DNA from 4 places in the Sinorhizobium terangae genome. Region 1 is predicted to be linked to each of the others. Evidence: predicted binding sites of a transcription regulator. Region 1 holds the regulator's gene; each other region holds the start of a gene.
The links. The regulator PhoB, encoded in region 1, activates phosphate uptake and scavenging genes when phosphate is short. The targets are predictions, from matches to a motif close to TGTCATNNANCTGTCAT.
Positions count from the first base shown of each region.

Region 1 (5,766 bases):
CGGCGCGCGGTCTTGATGGCGCATTCCAGCGCTTCTGCACCCGAATTGGTGAAGAACACGCGATCCGCGAATGTCACTGCCGTCAGCCGGCGCGCCAGGCTTTCCTGGCCCGGAATTTCGTAGAGGTTGGAAAGATGCCAGACCTTGTCCGCCTGCGACTTCAGCGCCTCGACCAGGTGCGGATGGGCATGGCCAAGCGCATTCACGGCGACGCCGGCGGCAAAATCGAGATAGCGCGAGCCGTCCTCGGCAATGAGCCACACGCCTTCGCCTCGCTCGAAACGCAACGGCGCGCGCATATAGGTGTCGTAGAGCGGCGTTGTTGCGGCCATGGCGAACTTCTCCTTCCGTCCTGTTGGCATCGATATCGGGCGATCGTGCCCAATAAAAATCAAAAATGCCGCCTTTCGGCGGCGCAGGCACTATTCCCATTTCGCACCGCAATGTCAACAAAACCAAGGCTTGCAGCGCGCTTGAATGCCCGGATTCCGACGTGCGAAAAAACGTGCCGCAGGGGCTTGCAAAAATGCAACGGCCAGCCAGCAAGTTGGGGAAAACTCCGAAATCGATTCGGCGCGATTCCCGCGACTCTTGCCACGGAGTCACCCTGCCAGTAGGTTAATATTCAATTACTAGACGCATGCGGCGGACCTAGTCACCAAAAGAGTTATCGCGTTGCAGCTCCGGACTTTTTTCCGGAGCTGGGTGATGGATTCTGCCATCCAACGCCGAGAACGGGGAGTGCAGAAATGAACTGGACTGACGAGCGGGTGGAGAAACTGAAGAAGCTGTGGTCCGAGGGCCTGAGCGCCAGCCAGATCGCAGCGCAACTGGGTGGCGTCAGCCGCAACGCCGTGATCGGCAAGGTTCACCGGTTGAGCCTGCCGGGCCGCGCGAAGGCGGGTGGCACGACCACTGCCGCGCGTCCGAAGCGCACCACGTCCGCTCCCCGGGCACCGAACTATGCCGCGCGGGTCGCCACCCGCACCGTCACCCGCACCGCCGGCGCGACCGTGCTGAAGGAAGAGGTCGAAGTCGATCTCGTCGCCGACCAGGACATCGAACTCGCACCGAACGTCGTCATCCCGATGTCGCGGCGCCTCGGCCTGACGGAGCTCACGGAGCGCACCTGCAAGTGGCCGATCGGCGACCCGCTGAAGGAAGAGTTCCATTTCTGCGGCAACGACTCGCCGGAATCGTCGCCCTATTGCAGCTATCACACGCGGCTCGCCTATCAGCCTTCCGCCGAGCGCCGGCGCATGCGCTGACCGACCGCGAGCAAACATAATTGAAAAAGGGGCGGTGACGCCCCTTTTTTGATGCCTGTGGAAGCGGGCGGGTGGCCTCAGCTTTCCAGTGAATAGCCGGCGCCGCGTACGGTGCGGATGACATCGGGCATGTTGGAGAAGTTCAACGCCTTGCGAAGGCGGCCGACATGCACGTCCACGGTGCGCTCGTCGACATAGATGTCATGTCCCCACACGCCGTCGAGAAGCTGCGAACGGGAGAAGACGCGCCCCGGCGAGGACATCAGGAACTCCAGGAGCCGGAACTCCGTCGGTCCGAGCCGGACTTCACGGCTGCGCCTGTGGACACGGTGCGTCTCGCGATCGAGTTCGATGTCGCCGCAGCGCAACAGCGTCGAAAGCACCTCGGGCTTGGCCCGCCTGAGCATTGCCTTCACTCTCGCCATCAGTTCCGGCGTCGAAAACGGTTTGACGACATAGTCGTCCGCGCCGGTGGCAAGCCCGCGAACGCGTTCGCTTTCCTCGCCCCGCGCGGTCAGCATGATGATCGGCAGGCGCTCCGTTTCCGGCCTCTGCCGCAGCCGGCGGCAGAGTTCGATGCCGGAAACCCCGGGCAGCATCCAGTCGAGGATCAGGAGATCGGGCAAGCGCTCCTGAAGGCGGATCTCGGCCTCGTCTCCACGCAAGATCGTATCGACGTCGAAACCTTCGGCCTCGAGATTGTAGCGCAGGAGGACGCTCAGCGCCTCCTCGTCCTCGACTACGGCTATCTTCGGCAACATTCGGTCATGCTCCTTCCTACGCGCGGGTGCCATCATGCCACCGCGGCACAGTATGGGCCGCGAAAAACCGCGACCGGTATAAGATCAACGCATGCACTAGGGCATACGGCTGTCGGGCGCTCTAGTCCGTCACAGAGCCTAGCGTGGACGTCGTGTCGTCCTTCGGCCGCTCGCCCTGCGGCTGGGCGCCCGTTGCCATGTAGTAGATCGTTTCGGCAATGTTGGTCGCGTGGTCGCCGATACGCTCAATGTTCTTGGCACAGAAGAGAAGATGCGTGCACGGCGTGATGTTGCGCGGATCTTCCATCATATAGGTGAGCAGTTCGCGGAAAAGCGACGTGTAGATCGCGTCGATCTCCTCGTCGCGCTCGCGGATGCTGTTTGCCTTTTCCGGCGAGCGGGAGGCATAGACGTCGAGCACCTCCTTGAGCTGAACCAAGGCCAGTTCCGCCAGGTGCTCCAGGCCACGGGCGAGCTTGCGCGGAATGCCGGATCCGGCGACCGCGATCACGCGCTTGGCGGTGTTCTTGCCTAGATCGCCGACACGTTCCAGATCGGCGGCGATACGGATCGACCCCATGATCTCGCGGAGATCCGAGGCCATAGGCTGACGCTTGGCGATGGTGACGATCGCCTTGTCGCCGATCTGGCGCTCGGCATCGTCAAGGATCGCGTCGTCGGAAATCACCTTCTGCGCCAGCGCCAGGTCGGAATTCACGAGCGCCCGGACGGAATCGGCCACCATCTGCTCGGCAAGCCCTCCCATTTCCGAGACGCGGCGCGTCAGATATTTCAGCTCGTCGTCAAACGCCGACGTGATGTGTGTAGGTGACATGTTTCGTTCCTCGAACTCGCAAACCCGTTGACCAGATCATTTCATGCTCCGTCGAAACGCTGAAATGACCTAACTCCTTGAACTTACACAAATCCAGAGGAGAACCGTTGCGCGCTCTTCCTGGAATTGCCCTGGTCGCCTGGCTTAGCCAAACCGACCCATGATGTAGTCCTGCGTGCGCTGGTCATCCGGATTGGTGAACATCTTATCGGTATCGTTCTCCTCGACGAGATTGCCGAGGTGGAACATGGCGGTGCGCTGCGAGACGCGCGCGGCCTGCTGCATCGAGTGCGTCACGATGACGATCGTGAAGTTCGCGCGAAGTTCGTGAATGAGTTCCTCGACCTTCGCGGTAGCGATCGGATCGAGTGCCGAACAGGGCTCGTCCATCAGGATCACCTCGGGGCTGACGGCAACGGCGCGCGCAATACAGAGACGCTGCTGCTGGCCACCGGAAAGGCCTGTACCCGGCTCGTGCAGGCGATCCTTGACCTCGTTGAAAAGACCGGCCCTTTGCAGGCTCGTTTCGACGATCTCGTCGAACTCAGCCTTGGTGCGAGCGAGGCCATGAATACGAGGACCGTAGACGACGTTCTCGTAGATCGACTTCGGGAACGGGTTCGGTTTCTGGAACACCATGCCGACACGGGCCCGCAGTTCCACGACGTCGATCGACGGATCGTAAATGTCGTCCTCGTCGAGCGTGATCTTGCCGGTCACGCGGCAGTTCTCGATCGTGTCGTTCATACGGTTCAGCGTGCGCAGAAACGTCGACTTGCCGCAGCCCGACGGACCGATCAAGGCTGTCACGGTGTTTTCACGGATATTGAGATTGACGTCGAAGAGCGCGCGCTTCTCGCCGTAATAGACCGACACATCCTTGCCGATCATCTTGTAGGGTACCGTGTTCATTTTCAGGTCCAGAACTTTTTCCACTGCAGCTTCCGACATCATGTTCATAGTCCTTACCCCACTACCAGCGACGCTCAAAGCGACGCCGCAAGAGAATTGCGCCCAGGTTCATGATCACAAGGAAGATCAGGAGAATGATGATCGCTCCCGAGGTCCGCTCCACAAAAGCGCGTTCCGGCTCATTTGCCCACATGTAGATCTGCACCGGCAGTGCCGTGGAGGGCTCCAGCGGCGAACCGGGATAGTCGACGACGAAGGCCACCATGCCGATCAGGAGCAGCGGCGCCGTTTCGCCAAGCGCATGCGCAAGGCCGATGATCGTACCAGTTAGAATGCCCGGCATGGCGAGCGGCAGCACATGGTGGAAGATCGTCTGCATCCTCGATGCGCCGAGACCCAGTGCCGCGGAACGGATCGACGGCGGCACCGCCTTCAACGCCGCACGGGTGGCGATGATGATTGTCGGCAGCGTCATCAGCGTCAGCACGAAGCCGCCGACGAGGGCCGCCGAACGCGGCATGCCGGCGAAGTTGACGAATACGGCAAGACCGAGAAGGCCGTAAACGATCGACGGCACGGCGGCGAGATTGTTGATGTTGACTTCGATCAGATCCGTAAGGCGGTTCTTCGGCGCGAACTCCTCGAGATAGATCGAGGCGGCAACACCGATCGGCAGCGCCAGGACCAGCACGATCAGCATCATGTAGAGCGAGCCGACAAGCGCGACGCCGACACCCGCCGCTTCCGGACGGCTCGACGCGCCAAAGGTGAAGATACCGGTGTTGAAGCTCTTCTTGAGCACGCCGGCATCGGCAAGCTGGTTCATCCAGGCGACCTGCTGATCCTTGACCTTGCGCCTGCCCTCATCCACCGACAGGTCGATCTGCCCCTTGAAAGCGGAGTCGATATTCGCCTCTGCAAGGAGCGTGACCGGCACGGTCTTGCCGATCAGCGACGGATCAGCAACGACCATGTTGCGCAGCTGCATGCGCGCGCTGGGCGAGATCATGTCCGTCGCCTGCTTGAGCAGCGGCCGCTTCGTCGGGTCGAGGCCGAGCTGCTTCACGAGAGCATTGCGTACGAGCAGAGGATAGTTTGCGGTCATCAGCGCCTTGGGATCGGTGGCGCGCTCGTTCTTCGGATCGATCACGTTCTCGGAGAATTCGATCGGCAGCGTGATCGTCGTCTGCAGGAAGGCGGTGTAACCGTTGGAGACGACTGTCGAGATGAGGATCGCCAGAAACAGGAGGCCAAGGGTGATCGCGGTGATGCCGTAGGCGCGGAAGCGCCGCTCCGCCGCATAACGGCGCTTGATACCGATATCGCGGCGTGTTTCGGCGGGACGGGTGGAGACCCTTACCGTGGAGGTGGCAAGCTCGGTCATTCGTACTGTTCCCGGTATTTGCGCACGATGTAGAGCGCGTAGATGTTGAGGCAGAGCGTGATGACGAACAGCGTGATGCCGAGCGCGAAGGCGACCAGCGTCTGCGGCGACGTGAACTCCAGGTCGCCCGTCAACTGATTGACGATCTTGACCGTCACCGTCGTCATCGGCTCGAAGGGGCTGAATTGCATGCGCGCTGCCACGCCGGCGGCAAGCACGACGATCATCGTTTCACCGACCGCTCGCGAGGCCGTCAGCAACAGTGCGCCGACGATGCCGGGCAGTGCGGCCGGCAGGATGACCTTCTTCACCGTCTCCGAACGCGTGGCACCAAGGCCAAGAGAGCCATCGCGCAGCGCCCGCGGCACCTGGGTGATGATGTCGTCGGACAAGGAGGAGACGAACGGGATGAGCATGATGCCCATGACGATGCCGGCCGTGATGACGCTCTGTGCCTGAATGAAGTTCTGGTAGCTGCCGGTGATGAGACCGCTCAATTGCGCCGAGATATCGCGCAGGAATGGACCGACCGTCACGAGTGCGAAGAAGCCGTAGACGATCGTCGGGATGCCGGCGAGCACCTCGAGGAGCGGTTTGGCGGTCGAA
Region 1 covers NZ_CP121659.1:141,641-147,406, reverse strand. The annotation lists gene QA637_RS00705 (aspartate aminotransferase family protein) at 1-332, opposite strand, end outside; gene QA637_RS00700 (GcrA family cell cycle regulator) at 750-1,268, shown strand; gene phoB (phosphate regulon transcriptional regulator PhoB) at 1,346-2,029, opposite strand; gene phoU (phosphate signaling complex protein PhoU) at 2,151-2,864, opposite strand; gene pstB (phosphate ABC transporter ATP-binding protein PstB) at 3,009-3,824, opposite strand; gene pstA (phosphate ABC transporter permease PstA) at 3,838-5,160, opposite strand; gene pstC (phosphate ABC transporter permease subunit PstC) at 5,157-5,766, opposite strand, start outside.

Region 2 (5,766 bases), 600 kb from region 1:
CACGACGATTTACCCCTCATCCGCCTGCCGGTACCTTCTCCCCGCGTGCGGAGAGAAGGGACGCGCGGCGCCGCGTTCGCTTGTTCAACTGAGCGCTCTCGTCCCCCTTTGAAGCGGGAGAGTGGATTGAGAGGACGCGGCAAAGTCCCTTCGCCCCGCTTGCGGGGAGAAGGTGGCCGGCAGGCCGGATGAGGGGCGAAAATTCACATGCCCGGCCGCGCAAAATCGCCGGTCTTGGCGTCCATCACCCAGAGCTCCCCGGTTGAGATGTCGAACCAGGCGCCATGCAGCTGCAGCTTGCCCTTTGCCTCCAGAATCTGGACGCAAGGGAAGGTGCGCAGGTTGGCGAGCGAATTGCGGATCGACACACGTTCGAGCGCGCGCTGGCGCTCCGCCTGGGTCATGAAATCGTTGCTCTGGATCTGTTCGGCGGCCGGCTTCAACAGGTTCATCCATCGCCCGATGAAATCGCCGGGAGACAAAGGTTCGGCATCGGGATCGAGCGCCGCCTTGATGCCGCCGCAGCGCCCATGTCCCATGACGACGATGTTGCTGACGCGCAGGGACTGAACCGCGAATTCGAGCGCGGCGGAGGTCGAGTGATAGTGCCCATCCGGCTCGTATGGCGGCATCATGTTGGCGACGTTGCGGATGACGAAGAGTTCTCCGGGACCGCTGTCGAAGATCGTTTCGGGTGCGGCCCGAGAATCGCAACAGGCGATAATCATCGTCTTCGGCTTCTGGCCGCTCTCGGCAAGCGTCTTGTAGCGTTGCTGCTGCTCGCTGAAGCGACCGCTCATGAAGTTGCGGTAGCCGGTTAGAAGATGTTCCGGAAAACCCTGCATATCCATCGATAACCCCGCGTCACTCACTCGTTCATTGCTCCATCGCCCCTGCTGCATGATTCCTTAAATCATGCAGCAATCCAAAGTGCTACCGCGACCTTTGCGCGTCTGAGTGAGACGCGCGGCGCTGCAGGATCAACGAAGCGTCGAAGTGTTACAGCGACCGTGGCGCGCCTGGAAGGGCGAAGCGCGCTTATGAGCCGTTTCTTTTATATCCGCGCCTATTTCTTCCGCACCTGGCTCGGGTGCAAGAGGCGCCGCATCTGCACCATGGCCATGGGCGTCGCCAGGCTCGACGCGTCCTGCTCGAGCGTCAGTTCGTCGGCGCCGCGCCGGGCGCTGCGCGCGATGATCTCGAACACGCTGGCAGTCGCCATCTGCAGCGCCCGCTCTTCGGAGAGCCCCTGGAGCAGCCGCGCCAGAAACACGGCGGCAAGCAGATCGCCGGTGCCGTTCGGCGGATTGTCGACCAGTCGATGCTCGGCCAGCAGCGCATGACTGCCGGAGAGGTAAAGATTGCCCGTGCCACCCGTCATCATCGGGATCGCCGACGTCACCAGCATGCGAGAAGGTCCGAGACCGAGCGCCGCGTCGAGGATCGCCGTATTCGTTTCAAGTGCTGCCCCGACGAGCCACGAGAGTTCGAACCGGTTGGGAGTCGCAAGTGTCGCCAATGGCAGCAGCCGGTCGCGCACCGCGGCCGCGATCTCCGCCGAAACATAAAGGCCGTTGCCATCACCGATGACGGGATCGCAGGCGTATAGCAGCTCGGGACTGCGCTCGCGCAACGCCGTCACCAGTTGCGCAACACCGTCAACCTGGGCCGGCGAGCAGAGATAGCCCGACAGAACGGCGCGCACTTCACCAGCCCAGCGTGCATTGACGAGGTCGTTCACGATCGAATGGAAGTCCGTGTCGGCGATCGTCACCCGTGTCGAGCGGCCGTGACCCGGATGCCATGGCAGGATCACCGTCGGCACGGCCCATACGCGATGCCCGAGCGTCTCCAGTGCGAAGACCGCGGCCCGGTTGCCGACCGTGCCGCGAACCACATGGCTTGAAATGACGATGACGGCGCCGGGTGCGGGCATTTCGGGCATCGGGCAGTTCCATTTCCTCGAATCAAAAGTGTGATCGCCCGACTGTCACAGGCCTGTCAACAGGGCCTGCCAGACAGGGACGAGACAGGCCTTCGGCGTTTTCGTGCGTTTCTAAGGTTTTTTGAGCAATATTCGTAAAATTGCCTTCGATTTAAATGGATTTAGGTCGAAACTGCGTGAATTTCTCCAAAATGCGGCTCGATTTTGCCGAAATCGGGCATAAAACGGTCGCCATTGGCCATGGTTCTGATAGGCTCGTCTATCACGAATGGGGAGAGAGTTCATGGGCGTGAAATACAATCCAAAACGGGACAGGCATATCGATGCGGCCAAGGCGGCTGCGGAGAAGATCGGCGCCGACGCGCTGGCGCCCGAGATCCTCTTCGGCGGGGCAAGCAACGACGACCTCGATCTCTACACTGCCGACATGCTGGCGCTGACCGCGGCGCATGCGCGCAAGGAACTGGCGCGCTGGGACGGCGGCAAGCCGCAGGTTTCGGTCGAGGCCGTGCCGGGGGTTGCGCCGGGTGGCATAGACGTCACGATCATCGCCATCACCGAACGCAACATGCCATTCCTCTATGATTCGATCATGGGCGAGGTGACGAGCACGCACCGCGACATCCACCTCGCGATCCATCCCATTCTGGTCATGGAACCGGGCAAGCCCATCAAGCCGTTCGATCCGGACGAGCAAAGCGATCCGGCGCACCGGGTGAGCCATATCCAGATCCACTTGAGCAAGCTCGCACCGCTCGAAGCGCGTTCGCTAAGCAAGCGCATTGCCGAGGTGCTGGATCAGGTCCACCAGGCGGTCCACGACTGGCCGGCGATGACGGCGCTGCTCAACCAGGCCATGCGGGAGCTGGAAGAGTATAATGCGTCGCGCAAGAAGAGCGATCGTGACGAAGCGCTCGCTTTCCTTCGCTGGCTAAGGGACAACAATTTCACCTTCCTCGGAATGCGAGAATATACCTATTCCGGCAAGGGCGAGAAGGCGAAGGTCGAACGCGGCAAGGGCAGGGGCCTCGGCCTTCTCTCCAATCCCGACGTCCGCGTGCTGCGTCAAGGCAAGGACGCCGTGCTGACGACGCCGGAAATCCTCGCCTTCCTCGACGGCCCCGACTTCCTGATCGTGACCAAGGCCAATGTGAAATCCGTCGTCCACCGCCGTGCCTATATGGACTACATCGGCGTCAAGCGCTTCGACGCCTCCGGCAACGTGGTCGGGGAACTCCGCATCGTCGGCCTCTTCACCTCGACGGCCTACACCCGCCAGGCTTCGGAAATACCGTTGCTCAGGCACAAGATCGAAAAGATCATCGACTATTTCGGCTACGATCCCCAGAGCCATTCCGGCAAGATGCTGGCAAACACGCTGGAATCCTATCCGCGCGATGACCTTTTCCAGATCGACGTCGGCCTGCTCGCCGCCTTCTGCGAGCAGATCAACGAACTAAGCGACCGGCCGCGCATCAGGGTGTTGCCGCGCATCGACCATTTCGACCGCTTCGTCTCGGTCCTCGTCTTCGTGCCGCGCGAACAATATGACTCGGATGTGCGCGAGAAGATCGGCAACTATCTGAAGACCGCCTATGACGGGCGCGTTTCCGCCTATTACCCTGCCTTCCCCGAAGGCGGGCTGGCACGCGTCCATTTCATCATTGGCCGCTACGCCGGCAAGACACCGCGCGTTCCTCAGGCGAAACTCGAGGAGGCGGTTCGCAGCATCGTTACCCGCTGGACCGATCGCTTCAATCTGCTTGCTCGCAAGGACGGCATCGAAATTGCGGTTGGCGAAGCCTATCAGGCCGCCTTCACACCGGCGGAGGCCTATGACGACCTCCACGACATCGCCGCCTGCAAGCTCGACGACCCGATCCGCATCTCGTTCTATCACAAGCAGAAAGAGCGGCCGGACACGCTGGAACTCAAGATCTTTCACGCACAGGATCCGGTTTCGCTCTCGCGTCGCGTGCCGCTCCTCGAAAATCTCGGATTCCGCGTCATCAGCGAGCAGACCTACGACATCGGCGTCAGCGCACATGCAGAAGAGCCGAGGCTCGTCGTTCTGCACGACATGGAACTCGTCCACCGGGACGGGCATGCGCTCAACCTCGCCAAAACGGGTGCGGCGCTCGAAGAGGCGTTCCTCGCCTCCTGGAATGGCACGACCGAGGACGACACCTTCAACCGGCTGATCCTGCTTGCGGGACTCACCGCGCGCGAGGTCACGGTGCTGCGCGCCTATGCGCGCTATCTGCGCCAGGCCGGCATCACCTATTCGCAGGGCTATATCGCCGACACGCTGAACAAATACCCGGCGATCGCTGCCGATATCTTCCGGCTGTTTGCGACGCGCATGGATCCGAAGACCGAGGTGAAGGCGCGCACGAAGAAAAGCAATGCCTTGCTTTCGGCGATCGAGGATGCGCTCTCGGCCGTGCCGAGCCTCGACGATGATCAGATCCTGCGCCGCTACGTCAACGTTGTCCAGTCGACGCTCCGGACGAACTATTTCCAGAGGGACGCGGACGGAAATCCACGCGCTGTCCTTGCTTTCAAGCTCGATCCGAAGCAGCTCGACGGCCTGCCCGAACCTCGACCTTTCCGCGAGATCTTCGTCTATGGCACCGAGGTCGAAGGCGTGCACCTGCGCTTCGGCAAGGTGGCGCGCGGCGGCCTTCGCTGGTCCGACCGGGCGCAGGACTACCGCACCGAGGTGCTTGGTCTCGTCAAGGCGCAGCAGGTCAAGAATGCTGTCATCGTCCCGGTTGGCGCCAAGGGCGGCTTCTATCCGAAGCAGCTGCCGGTCGGCGGCACGCGCGATGAAATTTTCAAGGCCGGTACCGAGGCTTACAAGACCTATATCCGCACGCTGCTGTCAGTAACGGACAACATCGTCGGCCAGGACGTCGTGCCGCCGGCCGATACGCTGAGGCTCGATGGCGACGATCCCTACTTCGTCGTCGCGGCAGACAAGGGCACCGCAACGTTCTCGGACACGGCCAACGGGCTCGCCCAGGAAGCCGGCTTCTGGCTCGACGATGCCTTCGCGTCCGGCGGCTCGGCGGGCTACGACCATAAGAAGATGGGAATTACCGCCCGCGGCGCCTGGGAAGCCGTCAAGCGTCATTTCCGCGAAATGGACATCGACATCCAGACGACGCCCTTTACCGTCGCCGGCGTCGGCGACATGTCCGGCGACGTTTTCGGCAACGGCATGCTGCTTTCGGAGAAGATCCGGCTGATCGCCGCCTTCGACCATCGCGACATCTTCATCGATCCGAATCCGGATACCGACCTTTCCTTCGCCGAGCGCAAGCGCATGTTCGCCTTGCCGCGCTCGAGCTGGCAGGACTACGACCGCAAGGCGCTGTCGCAGGGCGCGATGATCATCTCGCGCGCCGAGAAGTCCGTAACGCTGACGCCGGAAGCGATGGCGATAATCGGCATCGACAAGCCGAAGGCAACCCCCTTCGAGATCATGAACGCCATCCTGAAGAGCCAGGTCGACCTGCTCTGGTTCGGCGGCATCGGCACCTATGTGCGCGGCAGCAATGAAACGGACGCCGAGGTCGGCGACCGCACCAACGACGCGATCCGCGTCACGGCGGAAGAAGTGCGTGCCCGCGTCATCGGCGAGGGCGCCAATCTCGGCGTCACCCAGAAGGGGCGCATCGGCTTCTCGCTCGCTGGCGGGCGCTGCAATTCCGATGCGATCGACAACTCGGCCGGCGTCAACTCCTCCGACGTCGAGGTCAACATCAAGATCGCGCTTGCCTCGGCCATGCGGGACGATCGTCTGACGAGGGCGAAGC
Region 2 covers NZ_CP121659.1:3,507,466-3,513,231, forward strand. The annotation lists gene QA637_RS16575 (carbonic anhydrase) at 204-851, opposite strand; gene pdxY (pyridoxal kinase PdxY) at 1,067-1,945, opposite strand; gene QA637_RS16585 (NAD-glutamate dehydrogenase) at 2,229-5,766, shown strand, end outside.
Region 2: the regulator PhoB is predicted to act here: its motif matches at 1,989-2,005, upstream of QA637_RS16585 (NAD-glutamate dehydrogenase).

Region 3 (5,766 bases), 620 kb from region 1:
TGAGATCACAGGAATTGATGCTGGAGCCGCGGGCAGCCGCTCGCGAATAGTGCGTCAATTGGTGGCGCGGATTTTCATCGGCCAGCGCTCGCCGCGCCGGCGAACAACCCTGGCCTCGTCGCCGAGCCTGACGGTGCCTTCGCCCCGCGGCACGGCATTCCAACCGAAGAGCACGCCCGCCACGCGCCGGTCAGCAGACATGCGCTTGTCCGCAAGACCTTGGATCGGATTGCCACCGATCCTCTCGCCTGTCAGATGGTCCTGCGTGGTCATGATGCATCGGGCGCAGGGTTTGACGAGATCCAAGGTGATGCCCGCGATCTCCAGGCTTTCCCACCAATCTTCTTCCCAGGGGTCGTCGCAATCGATCAGGATGTTGGTGCGGAAACGCTCCATGCCGACTGGCTCCTGCCGCTTCTCGACCAGCGTGCGGTTGAGATCGGCAAGCGACCCGGTGGTCGTGATGAGGATCGGAAAGCCGTCGGCAAATCCAACCGGCGCTGCCGCGCCCGCCCATTCGGCGCCGACGAAGCGCTCCGCCTGTTCGTCCATGTGGACGAGCTTCACTGACCGCCCCAACCAGCCGGAAAGCGCGTCATTGGCCGCATCGTCGGCCACCGCGGCATCAACATCGCTCGACCAGACGCGGACATCGAGCCGACGATCCGGATCGAAGCGCACCGCCAATTCGTTGCCGTTCATTTTCAGGTGCACGCCGCCGTCGATGTGCGCCGCTTCGACCTGCGCCAGCGCCTGCAACTCGCGCTGGGTGATGAAATGGCCATCCGGTTCGACCACCATGAAGCGCCGGTCGCCGGCGAGCCCATCGACATTGACCGTCACTTCGGTTTGCGGAATGGCGCGGCCGCTCTTCAGGGGATGGATGTTAAGGCCGGTCACTTTCATGTCGATCTTCCCGAGCTCAGAAATTGATTCAGGCCGCTCGCAATCTGATTCACGGAGCGGCGCCAATCCGTTGAAAGATTTAGATTTCATCCAGCAGCATGGCAAGTACGCCACGCAGCCGTGCTTGCCGCTCCGCCGCCAGCCGACGCCCTGTCGCCGTCTGGAAGCCGTCCGCTAGACGAAATAGCTTCGTCTCGAAGTGATCGATCGCGAAGGCCTTGTCGTCGAGCGTTCGGTTCTCGGCCAGCGGATCGAGCGGATCATAGAGCCCGCTGCCCATGCGTCCGGCGATGTAGAAGCAGCGCGCCGCACCGACCATGCCGATCGCGTCGAGCCGGTCTGCATCCTGCAAGATCTTCGCCTCCAGCGTTTCGGGCGGCAAGTTGGCGGAGAAGCTGTGCGTCAGAATCGCATGGGCGACCGGCGAAATGTCCGCCGTGCGCCAGCCGAGTCCGTCGAGAATTTGCCATGCCTTCTCGGCAGCAAGCCGGGAAGCCTCGGCGCGTCGCGGCGAATTCTTTTCGACCGCAACGCAATCGTGGAGCAGGACGGCGGCTGAGAGAATGCGCGGGTCGCCACCCTCCTCGGCCTGAATGCGCGCGGCATTCTTCCAGACGCGAATGAGGTGAGACGCATCGTGCGAACCGTCGCCGTCGGCGAAGGCATGCGGCAGGAGTTTCGCGGCAAGCTCGTAATGTGGTGCAAAGGCTGCGGCCAGTTCCGGAAGGCGTGTCATGCGCGGCTTGTCCTTTCGCCTGCCTCAGCCGCGGTTGCTGCAGCGCCGGCCGGGCCACCACTCCCCGTGTTGGACAGGATCTTCTGGTAGAAGAGGCCGATACCGATCAGCACGCCGCCGAGCCCGATGAAGGACAGGGCGCGCAGGAAGCCTTCCAGATTCGACATGTCGATGAGGAAGACCTTGAGCACGGCGATGAAGACGAGCGCGGCCGAGGCAATCCGGATGCTTTTCGCATTGAAGCGCGAGCCGGCGACCAGGAGCAGCACGCCGAGTACGAGCCAGACGACCGAATAGGTGTAGGTTTCCCCTTGAAGGAAGCCCCTCCAGTCCGCGACATTCTCCCCTTGCCAGAAGCGGCGAACGCTGAGGCTCGCCCAGGAAAAGGCGAGTACGGCGCCGCCTACCGCAAGCGCGGCCACGTAAGCCCATGGGCGCTTGTCGCGCGCATACCAGGAGAGGCCGGCATAGGCGATGCCAGGCAGCAGATAGCCGATGAAGAGCAGATCGAAGAACGGGATCCTGCCGAGCAGTTCGCCGCTGAAATACGGATTGAGGCCGAAAAGGTGCGCCGAAAGCACTGACAGCATCGAGAGCACGCCGAGCCCCATGCCGCCGTAACGGAACACCGGACTCGGCGACCTCGTATCCAGGGTCATGAAGATACCGGACGCGCCGATTGCGATGAGCGTATAGATAGACTGCTCCGCAAGCGTCGGAACAGAGCTATCCAATACGCCGCCGTTCATTGCGTGGCGAACAAGGATTGCCAGTGTCAGCAACACGAAAAGGCTCGCAAGCGCCTGCAGCAGATTGCGCACACGCGCCGCCGGCGAGGCGCGAAGCAGATACGCGGACGCCACCAGCAGCAATGCCGGAATGCCGTAGCCCGGCAGGAGGGCATTGAAGACGGACGTCGTCGAGAGCTTGCCGGCGCCGACGATCGTCGGCTCCCAGCCGATCCGCGCCAGCACCACCAGGGCAGATCCGACGGTTATCCAAGGCAGAACGGGCCAGGAGCGGGCGCGTGCGGCGAAGGTGTAGCCGGCGCCGAGCAGAGCGATCGCAAGGGTGGTGACGAGGCCGTCCGTCCAGGCATGCAGGCCGAGGACGAAGAGGCCGAAGGAGCCCGCAACCGACAGCCCGCCGGCGATATGCAAATCCCTCGTGTCTGCGCTTCGGCGGTATAACCACTCCACGAGAGCAAGGAGAAGCAAGCCGCTGACGAAGGCTGCAAGCCCATGTGGCAGATCGAACGCGAATTTGCCGGTCATGAGGAAGGACATGGCCAAAAGCGCGTTCGGCGCGATGGCGGCGATGCCCGCCCACAGGACGGCAAACTGCGAACGGGTCTCGAGCCGCCTGGCGAGCACGAAGGAAGCCAAAAGGACGAAGACGGCCGACAGCACCATCGCGGTCAGCATCGCCGTGCCGCCGGAAACGACGATCTCGGGCTGCGCGCGAGACGGGTCGAGATAGGCAAGAACATTGCTGAGCGCAGTCAGGCTCCACGTGCCGGCAATCGCGCCGAAGGTGGCGAAGAGGGCCGGATAGATTGCCGTTGCCCTCAGTGCGCCGACCAGGGCCAGCGCTGCGATTAACGCGACAAATTCCTGGACCGGGAAACGTGCGGCGGTAACAGCCGGGCTGATGAGGAGGAGTGCCAGAACCGTTGCGGCGATCGCGGCCGAAACGGTGACTGCCGCGTGGGGCGGCGCAAACAGCCTTTCCCATCGGCCGGCCGCGGTCGCCGCAGCACGCCCTGTCCCCGGCCCGTCCTCTGCCGCTCGCTCGGCGGCGCCGGGCCAGACCAGTCCGACGCCCGCGATCATCACCAGGAGCGCGAAAGTGACGGGTGGAGCCTCGAAGGGCGTCACACCGACAACGTAGGCGAGTCCCCAGAGGCCAAGCCCGACGTTGGCAAGCGTCGGCACAACCGTCCAGCGGCGCAGGCGCGAGGCGCAGAGCGTTGCAAGCCAGGCAATCGAGAGGAAGCCGAACAGCACCCAGGGTCGAGGTTCTGCGCTCGATACAAACAGGGGTGTGAGCAATGAGGCGAGAAGCCCGAGTCCGGCAAGGGCCTGGCCATGCAGCAGCGACAAGGCCACAGTCACCAACGAAACCAGCGCCAGCAACGCGAAAGCGGTCGCGGTGCCGATGAATCCATAAATACCGTGGGCGGCGTATACGACACCGAACAGCGTGACCGCGCCGGCGGCCGTCAGCACGCCCGGGATCATTGCATGACGGAACCTGTCGGCTATCGTCGGCACCGCGCGGCGGCGGATCACTTCGCCGGCGATCCCAAGCACTAGACCGAAAGCCGCCGCGAGCGTCAGCCGAACCGCTGGACTCAGCAGCCCTGCATCGATCGAATATTGCACCAGGAAGTAACCACCGAGCGCCAGCGCCAGACCGCCGACCCACACGGGCCATTGGCCGCCAATTCGGCTCTCGAGGCTCTCCGTCGCGGCTGGCTCTACCGTGACCGCCGCAGCGACCTGTTCGTCCTGGCCCGCCTCCTCAACCTTCTCCCGGTCCGCAGTCTCCCCGCCGAAGATGCGTGCGCCTTCTCGCGCCGCCCGCGACCAGGGGCCTTCCTTTCCTTCGTCTTCAGAAGCGATCGCTTCCGGAGCCTGCGCCTCTTCAGCCGTCTGCGAGGGGGCAGATTCGGGCGCGGTCTGTCGCTCGCTCAATCGAGCGATTTCGGCCTTCAGCGAATTGATTTCGTTCTCCAGCCGCTCCGCGGTCTTTCGGCCACCGAGAAAGGCGGCAAGCGCCATGGCAAAGGCAACAAAGGCAATGACTTCCAGCATCTTTTCCCCGACCGGCAATCTCCGCAGGCTGCTCGCGACCATACAGGTTTTCGCACAAGCGCCAAATGCATTGACGGACGGCGCAGCAATCTCTTCACTGAACTGTCGCGGAACTGTCATGAACTTGCTGCTACAGCGGCAGGCGGACGTCGCAGAACAGGCGGCGGCTCTATCGTTCAATGAGGAGAACCGGCAATGGACAAGTATCTCGCCTCAACGGAAGAAACCGAATTCAAGACGCTGACGGAACGCAGGGAGGAACTGGAGGACATCGGCCAGAACTGTTCCACCAATCCGACCATGGGCGATATCATCAATCGCCGCTTCTCGCGCCGCTCCTTCATCGGCGGCTCGCTCGCCGTTGCCGCCATTTCGACGACGGTGAGCCCGCTCGCGCTTTTGACGGCCGATGAAGCGCGTGCCGACGACGCCTCGCGTTTCGACTTCGCTGAAGTCGAGGCCGGCGTCGACGAAAACCATCACGTCGCCGATGGCTACGATGCCGATATCCTCTTGCGCTGGGGCGACAAGGTATTTGCCGACAGCCCGGACTTCGACCCGAAGAACCAGACGGCTGCCGCCCAGGAAAAGCTCTTCGGTTACAACAATGACTATGTCGGCTTCATCCCGCTCGAAGGCAGTGCGGACCATGGTCTGCTGGTCGTCAACCACGAATACACCAACGCGGAACTGATGTTCCCGGCCTTCGCCTCGATCGTGAAGGAGAAGGTGACCAAGGACGGCAAGGAAGTCGAGGAGGAAAAGGTTACCCTTGGCGAATACACCAAGGACCTCGTCGACATCGAAATGGCCGCCCACGGCGGCACGATCGTCGAAATCCGCAAGGTGGACGGAAAGTGGCAGCCGGTGCTCGACGGCAAATACAACCGCCGCATCACGCTCAATACCGAAATGCAGCTCTCCGGACCGGTCGCCGGACATGACCGTGTGAAGACGCCGTCCGACCCGACTGGCAAGAAAGTCTTCGGCACCGTCAACAATTGCGCCGGCGGCGTCACCGCCTGGGGCACCTACATGATGGCCGAGGAAAACTTCAACGGCTATTTCGGCGGCGAAATCGCCGATGACCATCCGGAGTTCAAGCAGTTGAAGCGTCTCGGGGCGCCGGGCGGACAATACGAGTGGTCGAAATTCTACGACCGTTTCGACGTGTCCAAGGAGCCGACAGAGGCCAACCGCTTCGGCTGGATCGTCGAAGTGGATGCCCTCGACCCGACCTCCGTCCCGAAGAAGCGCACGGCGCTTGGCCGCTTCAAGCACGAAGGTTGCGAATCCATCGTCAACAAG
Region 3 covers NZ_CP121659.1:765,797-771,562, reverse strand. The annotation lists gene QA637_RS03625 (MOSC domain-containing protein) at 55-906, opposite strand; gene QA637_RS03620 (HD domain-containing protein) at 986-1,642, opposite strand; gene QA637_RS03615 (DUF2339 domain-containing protein) at 1,639-4,458, opposite strand; gene QA637_RS03610 (PhoX family protein) at 4,654-5,766, shown strand, end outside.
Region 3: the regulator PhoB is predicted to act here: its motif matches at 4,562-4,578, upstream of QA637_RS03610 (PhoX family protein).

Region 4 (5,766 bases), 800 kb from region 1:
CCATCGTGCCGGTTCAGTGATGATAGCGGCTATACTAACCTGCCGCTATGAACCCGACCGCGCTGTCCAAGCGCCAACCGGCCCCGCGGAGAGGTGGCAGAGTGGTTGAATGCACCGCACTCGAAATGCGGCATGGGTGCAAGCCCATCGGGGGTTCGAATCCCCCCCTCTCCGCCAGTAAATGACGCGATGGCTAAACAACGCCTAGCTGCCCGTTGTGCCACTCGCCGACACGGCTGCCCTGTTCTCCGCCAAAGCCTGTCTCGCCCACTCCGCCCAAAGCTCCGCCGGCGGTAGCCAGAGCCAACCTCCGGCGTCGTCCCCGACGATTTCGGACTTGCCTGCGGCGGCGGTTGCCGCTGTCAGTAGGCAGATCCACGCTGCCCGTTTTTCATGGTCTCGTTCGGTTGTGACCTTCTGAAGCAACGTCTCATTGTTCCAGCCGATGGCGCGAAGAAGCCTGTCGAAGACGCGGCTTTCAACCGAATGGTCGTACAGCCAGTCGAACTTCCTGCGCTTCGCCGCCTTCGACATGGCAAAACGCTCATTCTCAAGAAGGACGCCGAGAAAGGCGTTGGGGAAAGCTTCGATGATTGCGGCTCCGGGGATGACGGACTTGGCGATCATCGGTGCGGCCGCAAGGTGCCTGACCTGCGCTGCCGTCTCGGCCGCGGCTTTTCTCAGGGCGAGACCATGGCCGTGGTGGCTGAGTCCCGGCTTGCAGCGCGTTTGGAATGCCCCGCGGATAAATAGGCGTTCGCAGAAACGACCGAGGTCATCGGGCGCGTCAGGCGGCATCAAGGGGCCGTCGATGGCGATAACCGAGAATGTCGTCGACGCCGGAATGTGGCGCTGTCGGCGGTCCCAGTCACTGTGCGTCCGTGCGCAGCCGAAGTTTCCGTCGACACACCACGCAACGCCCGTGGTCGGCCGCGACCGCGAGTATCCGACGTCGATGCCGAGCAGTTGGTCGGAGCGGGTTTCCTTCAACGTTGCAACTCCCATGGCAAGCGCTGCTCGTGCCGAAATCACACCTGTAGGCTCATCCCGGCGCGTTCGTGCGCAGCCATGCCTCCAACGCGGCGATCACCGCCAATCTGAGGCTTGCGCCGCGGGCAAGCGCATGGGCGAGGGAACGGTCGTCGGGGGCGAACCCGATTTCCTGCATGACGTCGCCCGGCTTCAGCCGGCGTTGGGCCATGATCGCTTTGATCTCCGTGATCGCGGAGGGCAGCAGATAGCGGCCGCTTGCGATCGGAGCCTCCACGGCAGCCGCAGAGGGCGATGGGGCGGGGGAATGCGCAGCAGCCGTTGTTGACAGCGCGCCCCTGGCCGCGAGCCAGTTCAAAAAGGCATCACGCTCGGCGTCGGTCGCCTTCCCCCAGGAATTCTTGAGCTTATCAAGCCGGGTGCGCTCCGGCTTTATGCCGGCGGTCACGAGGGCCTTGCGCAAGGATGGGATCCTGCCGGAAAGAAAAGCGCCATGGACATCGGGGAACTCGGATCTCAGCCGCTGCAGATAATGTGTATTGTCGGTTTTCTTCTTCGCCATCCTCACATCCGCCGTCGAGTTCCGTGATCCTCTATCGTGCCTGCAATGCAAGGGCGAGCAAAAAGCGTACCCCACAGGGGGCACAGCCGGAACAAATAGCAATCCAAAGCGCTACAGCATCCTTTGCGCGCCTGATGACAGTACACAGTAGCGCAACGGGTTTGACGAATGTGTTTCTGCCGTGATCCCTGTGCTTGTCACAGGTATCCAGCAGCGCCGCGTCCGCGGCGCAGAAGAGTCATTCAGCCCAAGGACTTGAGTTGGCTGGATTCCTGTGACAAGCAGGAATGAGGCTTGAGGAGAAGCGTTGCCGTACCGCGGCCGACGAGGCAGCACTACCCTGCTGTCGTGTAAGACAGGCGGCGCTGCAGCGAGCGGTGATTTGCGCCGTCCCACAAGCCCTGCACAAGTCGGCCTTCCTATCACCGTCTCAACTGCCGGAATGTGACGCGGCGAAAGAGGACGATGAGATGTCAAATGATGTTCAGCACTACAGCGACCCGCAGGATGCCGCTCTGGCCCTGCTTCTCGCCAACAATCGCGGCGACGAACTCACGGACATTCTGGTTGCCGCGCTCGAAGATGCATTTCGGATCCTCGACGAGGATGGGGCGTCCGAGGCTGTGCATTGAAGCTTAGGCCGCATCATTCAGCCGGCTTGCAGCAACCTTTCGACGGACGCCGCTGCGGCCAGCAGCGTCCGGTCCGTCCCGCTTCGTCCGACCAGCATCAAACCCGCCGGTAGGCTTGTGCCAGCCATCGGCAGCGTGACAGCCGTCAGGTCGAATTGATTGGCGACCTGCGTGTTGCGCAGGAGCAGGTCTTCGACGCGACGATACTCCTGTTGGTCATGTTCCACAGAGACAATGCGGACGGCGGGGATCGGCATGGTCGGAAGGACGATGAGGTCGTAGGGCGCCAGCCGCTCGTGCATGGCGCGAATGAGGACCTGTCGCGTCTGCAGCAGCTTTTCCAGTGTGGCATCGGGTACGGTCAGGCGCCGGCGCAGCGTGGATGTTACCCGGGTATCGACGGGTGCGTCCCCGTCGTCAAGCCAGTCGCGATGTATACGGCTGCCTTCGATGGCGGCGATCGAGCCGATCTGCGTTGCCTCGGCAAAGCGGAGGAGCAGATCGTCGATGCTGCATTCGGCGATTTTTGCGCCGGCGCGGGAGAGCGTTTGCAGGCTCGCCTCGAAGGCCCTGGCGATCTCCGGCGCGAGGTCGTCGAGGAGCAGGCCTTTCGGAAGCCCGAGCGTCAATCCGTCGAGGGCCAGCGGCGTCAACGGTCCTGGCGTATCGCCCGCCATGATAGCATCGGCAAGCGCGCAGTCGGCGACCGTGCGTGCGAGGGGGCCGATCGAATCGAGGCTTGGCGATAGGGGGAATGCGCCGTCGAGGGGTACACGCCTTGCGGTCGGCTTGAAGCCGACGAGGCCGTTCAACGCCGCCGGAATGCGCACCGAGCCGCCGGTGTCCGAGCCGATGGCGATCTCGCTTGTGCCTTCCGCCACAGAGACGGCCGCGCCGGACGATGAGCCGCCGGGTACGAGGCGCGCGTCGATCGCATTGCCGGGTACCGGATAGTGCGGATTGAGGCCAACGGCGGTAAACGCGAATTCGGTCATGTGCGTCTTGCCGATGATGACGGCGCCGGCGGCGCGCAGCCGCTGGACGACCGCCGCGTCCGCCGCAGCCGGTTCTGCCGCCCGGCGAATGACCGAGCCGGCAAGCGTCGGCTCGCCGACGACGTCGAAGAGGTCCTTGATCGAGACGATCCGGCCGTCGAGCGGGCCGAGGCTCTTTCCATCGCTCAGCCTTCGGTCGGCGGCGTCGGCCTCCGCGCGGGCGATGTCTGAATAGAGTTTCACGAAGACACGTTCTTTGGCCCGGCGCGCATCCAGGCGGGCGAGAACGGCTTCGAGCCGGTCGCGAGAGGGGGTGTTCGATTGGGCCAAGGAGAAGACCTCGTGAATGGGATAGCCGCTATTTGCACGATTCCGTAATTCGGGACCCGAGTTATGGACAATTCATGCGGCAATTCAAAGTGCTGCGTCTTCATTGCCCGCGGCTGCCTTGCGCGGGACGCCGGCGCCAGGCGGCGCAGCGTCGTTTAAAAATCGCGGCCATTGATGTATGATGTCAGGTGTCAGCGACTTCTGGAAATCAACCGGGAAGACGCCAATGCCAATGTTGCAATCGTCCGCGATCCTGGACTCTTCCGCGATCCAACGTGTCAATTACGACGCGCGCCATCGGACGCTCAGCGTCTGGTTCGTCGGCAATCGCAGACCTTACCATTACCTCGATGTTCCGGAGAGCATCTACGAGGAACTGGTGCATGCGGACTCCGCCGGCGGCTATTTCAACCATCACGTCCGGGATCACTACGATTTCACGCACTGATGCGGGAATGAGGTGAGGCGGCTTTCGGCGCATCTGCGCCCTGCCAGTCGCTTCGGTGGCGCAAGGCCGCCGCGGCAGCTGTACCCGCCAGCGTGACGACGGAACATCGCCCCTCCCCAACCCTATGGTGATAGGCGGCCATAGGCGGGGTTCGCCTTACCGCCGCTCTTTCATAGAACTGTCGCCAAACCGTTCAAATAGTTTCATCCCGCTGTAAAGCCGCTGACATGCGGCTCGCCAATGGTCCGCCGCGAGAACCCGATGATTCGCGAAACGGTACCGGAGGCAGAATTTGGCTGACATTCGAAGCACGCTGACCAGGCGCTCTTTCCTCTTCTCCGCCGGCGCCGCCGGTCTCGTTGCTTCCTCCGGTGTTGCGACACCCTTCTATGCCCGCGGCTATGGGCGGCCGGAATTCCTGCATGGCGTGCAGTCCGGTGACGTCGATACGCAATCGGGCATGGTCTGGACGCGGGTCGACCGGCCAGCGCGGGTAGCCGTCGAATATTCGACCACCGAAAGCTTCTCGAATGCGGTCCGGCTTCCCGACATCGACGCGACGCCGCAGACCGACTGCGCGATCAAGGGCCGGCTCGACAACCTGCTGCCGGACCAGGACATCTTCTACCGCTTCACCGCGACCGATCTTTATGACCCCAATCGCGTGTCCGAGCCGATCGTCGGACGTTTCCGCACGGCGCCGTTGCGCCGACGGTCGGTGCGTTTCGTCTGGTCCGGCGACACGGCAGGCCAGGGCTGGGGCATCGACGAGGTCGGCATGAAGACCTATTCGACCATGCAGCTTCACGAGCCGAATTTCTTCATCCATTCCGGGGACACGATCTATGCCGACAATCCCATCCCGGACGAGATCAAGCTTCGGGACGGGGGCATGTGGAAGAACCGGATCGTCACGCCCGAGAAACGTGACGTCGCCCGTACGCTCGAAGAATATCGCGGCCAGTGGAAATACAATCTGCTCGATGAGCACGTGCGCGGGCTCAATGCCGTCTGCCCCACCTTCTATCAATGGGACGACCACGAGGTCTTGAACAACTGGTCGGCCTCGACCGATCTCAGAGACGATCCGCGCTATCCGGAAAAGGACGTGGCGGTCTACGCGTCGCGTGCTGCTCGTGCCTTCCACGAGATGACGCCGATCCGCACCTTGCCGACACAGCCTGGACGCATCTTCCGCAAGGTTGCTTACGGCCCATTGCTGGACGTCTTTTTCGTCGATCTGCGCTCCTATCGCGGCCCCAACCAGGGGGAGGGCGACGGCGGTCTCTTCGGCTGGCGGCAGGCGGACTGGCTGAAACGGGAACTGGCTGCCTCGCGCGCCACCTGGAAGGTGATCGCCTGCGACATGCCGATCGGCCTCGTCGTCTGGGACGATTATTCGGCAAGACGCGGGTCGGACGCGATTTCCAACGGCCAAAACGGCGCGCCGATGGGAAGGGAGACGGAATTCGCTGACCTGCTGCGGTTCATCCGTGACAACGCGATCGAGAACGTTGTCTGGCTGACGGCGGACGTCCACTATACGGCCGCACATCACTACGATCCGTCGCGCGCCGCCTTCAAGGAATTCCTGCCCTTCTGGGAGTTCGTGTCCGGCCCCTTGCATTCCGGCACCTACGGTCCGAAGGAACTCGACATGACCTTTGGCCCCGAGGTCCGCTTCATCAAGGCGTCCGGCGGCGGCATCGACAGCAACCTGCCGCCATCTGCCGGCCTGCAATTCTTCGGCATCGTCGACATCAACGGCCGGACGCAACAGATGACCGTTCGGCTGATGGATCGCCAGGA
Region 4 covers NZ_CP121659.1:3,309,012-3,314,777, reverse strand. The annotation lists tRNA gene QA637_RS15705 (tRNA-Ser) at 88-177, shown strand; gene QA637_RS15700 (DUF429 domain-containing protein) at 205-1,005, opposite strand; gene QA637_RS15695 (hypothetical protein) at 1,043-1,552, opposite strand; gene QA637_RS15690 (hypothetical protein) at 2,023-2,184, shown strand; gene QA637_RS15685 (amidase) at 2,202-3,509, opposite strand; gene QA637_RS15680 (KTSC domain-containing protein) at 3,736-3,957, shown strand; gene QA637_RS15675 (alkaline phosphatase D family protein) at 4,250-5,766, shown strand, end outside.
Region 4: the regulator PhoB is predicted to act here: its motif matches at 4,126-4,142, upstream of QA637_RS15675 (alkaline phosphatase D family protein).